DNA from 2 places in the Microbacterium sp. GbtcB4 genome. Region 2 is predicted to be linked to the other one. Evidence: predicted binding sites of a transcription regulator. Region 2 holds the regulator's gene; the other holds the start of a gene.
The links. Region 2 encodes LexA, which represses DNA repair genes until DNA is damaged. Its sites were predicted from a motif close to TCGAACANNTGTTCGA; they were not measured.
Positions count from the first base shown of each region.

Region 1: the regulator LexA is predicted to act here: its motif matches at 1,584-1,599, upstream of recA (recombinase RecA).

Region 1 is NZ_JAGXJJ010000005.1:236,797-240,198, reverse strand. It holds gene KVS71_RS10465 (regulatory protein RecX) at 1-343, opposite strand, end outside; gene recA (recombinase RecA) at 343-1,389, opposite strand; gene KVS71_RS10455 (DUF3046 domain-containing protein) at 1,650-1,874, opposite strand; gene KVS71_RS10450 (helix-turn-helix domain-containing protein) at 1,893-2,201, opposite strand; gene KVS71_RS10445 (CinA family protein) at 2,343-2,831, opposite strand; gene pgsA (CDP-diacylglycerol--glycerol-3-phosphate 3-phosphatidyltransferase) at 2,828-3,402, opposite strand, start outside.
Region 2 is NZ_JAGXJJ010000012.1:31,946-35,347, forward strand. It holds gene metE (5-methyltetrahydropteroyltriglutamate--homocysteine S-methyltransferase) at 1-1,346, shown strand, start outside; gene lexA (transcriptional repressor LexA) at 1,429-2,115, opposite strand; gene KVS71_RS16365 (LysM peptidoglycan-binding domain-containing protein) at 2,399-2,767, shown strand; gene KVS71_RS16370 (histidinol-phosphate transaminase) at 2,856-3,402, shown strand, end outside.

The DNA of each region.
Region 1 (3,402 bases), on a different contig from region 2:
GCTCCGGGCCCTCTCCCCCTCCGGTCGATCGGGACGTATCGCCGACGGCGCGCAACGTGGTCGTCTTCCCGCCCCGGGAAGCGGCCCGCGCCGCGGCACCCCGGGCGGGGTGCCGCGCGCTGGGAGAACCGTCGTCGACCGACGGGGACCCTGCCGACGAGGGCTCGTGCCACGTCGAGCGCCAGAGTCGCGCCGCGTCCGCGGTCGGCCCCGACCCCGCAGGCGGTGCGGATGACGAGTCGTCCGCACCGCCATCGGCCGGACGCTCCGCACGCGCGGGTCCGCCGAAGAGAGGGATGATGGGGGCGATCCGCTTGGAATCGCCCCCACGCTGGTCACTCATCAGGCCGGGCGACGCTCGGCCAGCTCATCAGAACCCGGAGCCGCGGCCGGGCCGCCGATACCGAGCTTCTGCTTGATCTGACTCTCGATCGCCAAGGCGATGTCGGCGTTGTTGAGCAGGAACGTCCGCGCGTTCTCCTTGCCCTGGCCGAGCTGATCGCCGTCGTAGGTGTACCACGATCCCGACTTCTTGACGATGCCGTGCTCGACGCCGAAGTCGATCAGGCTGCCCTCGCGGGAGATGCCGACGCCGTAGAGGATGTCGAACTCCGCCTGCTTGAAGGGCGGGGCCATCTTGTTCTTGACGATCTTGACGCGAGTGCGGTTACCCACAGCGTCCGTGCCGTCCTTGAGCGTCTCGATGCGGCGGATGTCCATACGCACGGAGGCGTAGAACTTCAGCGCCTTACCACCGGCCGTGGTCTCCGGGGAGCCGAAGAACACGCCGATCTTCTCGCGCAGCTGGTTGATGAAGATCATCGTCGTGTTCGTCTGGTTCAGACCACCGGTGAGCTTCCGCAGCGCCTGCGACATGAGGCGGGCCTGGAGGCCCACGTGGGAGTCACCCATCTCGCCCTCGATCTCCGCACGCGGCACCAGGGCCGCCACCGAGTCGACGACGATGAGGTCGATGGCACCGGAGCGCACGAGCATGTCGGCGATCTCGAGAGCCTGCTCACCCGTGTCGGGCTGCGAGACGAGAAGGGCATCGATGTCGACGCCGAGCTTCGCGGCGTAGTCGGGGTCGAGCGCGTGCTCCGCGTCGATGAATGCCGCGATACCGCCGGCCCGCTGGGCGTTGGCGATGGCGTGCAGCGTCAGCGTCGTCTTACCCGAGGACTCCGGGCCGTAGATCTCGACGATGCGGCCACGCGGCAGACCTCCCACGCCGAGGGCGACGTCGAGGGCGATGGAGCCGGTGGGGATGACGGCCACAGGGGCACGCTCATCGCTGCCCAGTCGCATGACCGAGCCCTTTCCGAACTGGCGGTCGATCTGGGCGAGGGCAGTCTCGAGGGACTTCTCGCGGTCGGCGGGTGATGGCATGGTGTGCTCCTTCTGCGCGTGTGCTGCCGCCTGTAGGCTGTCGCGGCTCTTCCGGCGGAAGGAACTCTCCGACAAGGCGTATGGCTTTTCAGCCTGGACCTCACGGTACGGCGGGCCTCCGACATTGCGTCGAGGAGCCACGGATCGTGGGGATCAGAACCGTCTGACCACTTGTGCAGAAGACTACGCCCGGTTCGAACAGATTTTCGACAACACGCCGGTCCGGCGTGTCGGACTTCCGCACACCCGGGAAGCCGCCGTCATCGGCCGCGCGGCTCCAGACGTCCCACGCCGTGGCGACGGGATTCCGGGACATCCATGTCGGCGCAGAGCGCGAGCCAGATGTCGCGCGGAGGTACGCCGGCTTCAAGAGCCTCGAGCGCCGTTCGTCCCCCCATGCCGGAGAGCACGAGGTCGTTCACCAGAGAAGAGGCTCGGGCATGGAACTCGGCGTCGACGGCGCGCAGGAACTCACTGCGTCGCATAAAGGTGCTCTCCGAGTGTCAGCGGAGCGAGAGCTCGGGCTCCACGGATGCGACCAGGTCGTCCGGAACGACGTCCGGGAAGACCTGGATGCCTTCGAGCACCGAGATGCGGTCCCCGACCTCGCGCATGATCGTGGAGATGGGGACGTCGAGCGCCTCTGCCACCGAGGCGAGAATCTCGCTCGATGCCTCCTTCTGTCCGCGCTCGACCTCACTGAGGTAACCGAGAGCGACGGATGCCTTGCTCGCGACCTGCCGGAGCGTCCGCCCCTTCTGCAGACGGAAGTCCCTCAGCACGTCGCCGATCTCCTGTCGTACAAGAATCATCGGAACCTCCTCCGCAGTTCGTGAATCGAGGTCTCCCTCGAAGAGACGGCCAGTCTAGTCCTCCTGGCTTGCACAGAATCTACCCTTGCACTCTGTGGTTTGAATGTGAGCACATCCATATCAACATGACGCGGGGGGTCGCTATTCCCGCAGCGCAGCGGCCAGCACATCGAGGACCGCCGCGACCGTCTGTGCTCGCACCGCGTCGCGGTCCCCCTCGAAGTGGAACGGTAGGGTCCGACTCACCGTCGGGGTGACCACGCCGATGTGGACGGTACCCACGGGCTGCCCATCCGGGGACTCCGGGCCCGCGATCCCCGTGGTGGACACCCCGACATCGGCGGGGAGACCATCCACCGCGACGGCGTCGCGCACTCCGGCAGCCATCTGCCGCGCGACCTCCGGGTGCACCGGCCCGTATCGCTCCAGCAGGTCGGTGTCGACGCCGAGCAGCGTGTGCTTGACGGGCGTGGCGTAGGCGACGACGCCGCCGAGGAGCACCGCGGAGGCGCCGGGAACCGCGACGAGCGCCGCGCACACCGCACCGCCGGTGAGCGACTCCGCCACACCGAGGGTCCAGCCTCGCTCACGCAGAGCGTCCAGAGCCTCGGCCGGCGTCGTGCCGCTCATCGGCTCTGACGCGCGCCGCGCACCTGCGCGACGATGTAGTCGATCCCGCTGACGACGGTGAGCACGAGCACGATGACCATGAGGACGGTCGTCACGACCGTCCACGGGCCGAGCCCGATGAACACGTGCAGCGGCAGGAGAGCCCAGCCGAGGGCGACGCCCTGGAAGGCCGTCTTGATCTTGCCCATCCAGGCGGCTGCGACAACGTGCTCGCTCGCGACGACCAGACGATGGATGGTGATCCCCCACTCGCGGACGAGGATGATCACGACGATCCACCAGGAGACCTCGCCCAGGATCGCCAACCCGACGAATCCGGCGCCGGTGAGGAGCTTGTCCGCGATCGGGTCCCAGAGCTTGCCGAAGTCGCTGACGATGTCGTAGCGACGTGCGAGGTAGCCGTCGACCCAGTCGGTCGAGATGGCGACGATGAAGAGGACGGCAGCGATCCAGCGCACGGTGAGATCGGCGAGGCCGTACGTCCCGCCGACGAGCAGGAGGACGAAGAACACCACGGCGAGCGGGATGCGCGCCACTGTGATGGCGTTGGGGAGCTGCCGAGGGATCGCCA
Region 2 (3,402 bases):
TCCGCGCGCTCGGGGTCCCGGTGTCGGCCTCGACTTCGACCTCGCTGCTGCACGTGCCGCACGACGTGGAGGACGAGACGGCGCTGGACGCGCGCCTGGTGTCCTGGCTCGCCTTCGCGGATCAGAAGGTGCAGCAGGTCGTGACCCTCGCCCGCGGCCTGTCCGAAGGGCGCACGGCGATCGCGGCCAAGCTGGACGCGGCGACCGCTGCGCTGCAGGACCGCCTGACCGCTCCCGGTGTGCGCGACGGTGCGGTGCGTTCTCGCGCGCTGAGCGACGCCGACTTCGCCCGGGCCCCGTACCAGGAGCGGGAGGAGGCGCAGAACGCCCTCGGCCTGCCGGCGCTGCCCCTGACGACGATCGGCTCCTTCCCGCAGACCGGCGACATCCGCCGCGCCCGCGCGCAGTTCCTCCGCGGCGAGATCCCCGAGGACGACTACGAGGAGTTCCTGCGCCGTGAGGTCGCCGCGGTCGTCTCCCTGCAGGAGGACCTCGGTCTCGACGTCCTCGTGCACGGCGAGCCGGAGCGCAACGACATGGTGCAGTACTTCGCGGAGAACCTCGACGGCTTCGCGGTCACGCAGCACGGCTGGGTGCAGTCGTACGGTTCGCGAGCGACGCGCCCGTCGATCCTCTGGGGAGACGTCTCGCGTCCCGCGCCCATCACGGTCGGCTGGTCGGCGTACGCCCAGTCGCTCACGGCGAAGCACATGAAGGGGATGCTCACGGGCCCCGTCACGATCCTCGCGTGGTCCTTCGTCCGCGACGACCAGCCGCTGGGGGAGACGGCGAACCAGGTGGCGCTGGCGCTGCGCGATGAGATCGCCGATCTGGAGGCCGCGGGCATCCAGGTGATCCAGGTCGACGAGCCGGCGCTCCGGGAGCTGCTCCCGTTGAAGCAGGCCGACCAGCCGGCGTACCTCGACTGGTCTGTCGCCTCGTTCCGTCTGGCCACGGGTGGGGCTGCGGCGGCGACCCAGGTGCACACCCACCTCTGTTACTCGGAGTTCGGCGTGGTGATCGACGCGATCCGTGCGCTCGACGCGGACGTCACGTCCATCGAGGCGGCCCGGAGCCGCATGGAGGTCGTCGCGGACATCGCCGAGGTGGGCTTCGACCACGGCATCGGCCCCGGCGTGTACGACATCCACTCGCCGCGCGTGCCCACCGTGGAGGAGGTCGAGTCCCTGCTGCGGCGTGCGGTGGAGGAGATCCCCCTCCGTCAGCTCTGGGTGAACCCGGACTGCGGTCTGAAGACCCGCGGCTACGCCGAGACCACGGCGTCGCTGCGGAACATCGTCGAGGCCACGCGGCGCGTGCGCGAAGACGTGGTGGTCACCGCCTGACGCGGTCGTCCCCGGACACACGAAGGCCCTCCCGGTGCGACCGGGAGGGCCTTCGTTCTCGTCTCACCGACGATGCGGTGCCTCAGACGGCGCGCATGACCGCGACGACCTTGCCGAGCACGACCGCCTCGTCGCCCAGGATCGGCTCGAACGCGGAGTTGCGGGGCAGCAGCCACGTGTGGCCGTCGCGACGCCGGAGCACCTTGACGGTCGCCTCGCCGTCGAGCATCGCGGCCACGATCTCGCCGTTCTCCGCCGTGTTCTGCGAGCGCACGACGACCCAGTCGCCGTCGCAGATGGCGGCGTCGATCATCGACTCCCCGGACACCTTGAGCATGAAGAGGTCGCCCTTGCCGACGAGCTGCCGGGGGAGCGGGAAGATCTCCTCGACCTGCTGGTCCGCCGTGATCGGCACGCCCGCGGCGATCCGCCCGACCAGCGGCACGAGTGCAGCATCGCCGACAGGAGTCACCACGTCCGCCGGGTTCTCCGCGCCGGTACCGGGGAGGTCGATGAGGACCTCCATCGCGCGAGTCTTGCCCGGGTCGCGCCGCAGGTAACCGCTGAGCTCGAGCTGGCCGAGCTGGTGGGTGACGCTGGACAGCGACTTGAGCCCGACGGCGTCGCCGATCTCACGCATGCTCGGCGGATAGCCGTTCTGTGCGATCGAGGCCTGGATGACCTCGAGGATCGCCATCTGCTTCGGGCTGAGGTTCTTGCGACGACGGGTGCGCGGCGCCTCGGACTCGAGGGCTGAGGTGTCGCTCATGGTGCTCCTTCACTGCGTGATCCGACGTGCCGCTTCGAATGTCGGTGGCCCGTGGTGGGGTGTCCTTATCGAAACCGTATCCGAGAAACGCGCCGATCTGGAAGATCTGTTCGAGCGTGTCGGGCGATTCGCGGGGCATGGTTTCGAAGACAGCTTGACAGATGTTCGAACTCGAAGATATCTTCGGAACGTAGCTTCGCATCCACGGCTCCCGGCCGAGGCGCGGATGCGAAAGCTACGCCAACCTCCCCGGGCTCCGGCGCCGGGACAGTTAGGAGCAGACATGAGCAGCATGAGCCTCAGCACCGCGACCGCCCTTCCGGCATCGGCCCGTCCGGCCACCCGGCTGCGGATCACGGCCCGCGGCCGCCGCACCCTGCTCGCGCTCGCCTCCGTCCCGCTCGCTGCGGGTATCGCCTTCGCCGCCATCGGTGGGGGCAGCGCGATCGCCTCCGGCGTAGACGCACCGGCCGTCTCCGTCGAGACCGTCACGGTCATGCCCGGTGACACGCTCTGGTCGATCGCGAGCAGCATCGCTCCCGCCGCCGACCCGCGGGATGTCATCGGCGAGATCAGCCGGATGAACCTCCTGCGCGGCGGTGAGCTCCAGGTCGGCCAGGAGCTCGCGCTCCCGGCACGGTACACCGACTGACGCGGAGTCCGAGGTCCTGCCTCCGGTCCCTGACGATCCGATCGTCACGATGACCTCGGCCATCCGTGCTCCTCTTAAGATGGGAAGGGTGACCTTCTCCCTCAACGATCTCCCGCTCCGCGACGATCTGCGCGGACTCACCCCGTACGGCGCACCTCAGGCCCCGCTGCCGGTCGCCCTCAACGTCAACGAGAACACGCATCCTGTTCCCGACGAGGTCGCCAGCGACATCCTCGACGACATCGCGGTGGCGATCCGAGACGTGAACCGGTACCCGGACCGTGAGTTCACCACATTGCGCGAGGCGTTCGCCGACTATCTGGGGCACGGCCTCACGTCGGAGCAGATCTGGGCGGGCAACGGATCCAACGAGGTGCTGCAGCACATCTTCCAGGCCTTCGGCGGTCCGGGGCGCACGGCCTTCGGCTTCGGCCCCACGTACTCGATGTACCCGCTCATCGCGAAGGGGACCGGTGCGTCCTGGATCGCCGGCACCCGTCAGCCCGACTACACGGTCACCCCGGAGGAGGCGGCGGAGCAGGTGCGCGCGGCCGACCCCGACATCGTGATCCTCTGCTCGCCGAACAACCCGACCGGCACCCCACTGGGGCTCGACGTGGTGGAGGCCGTCTACG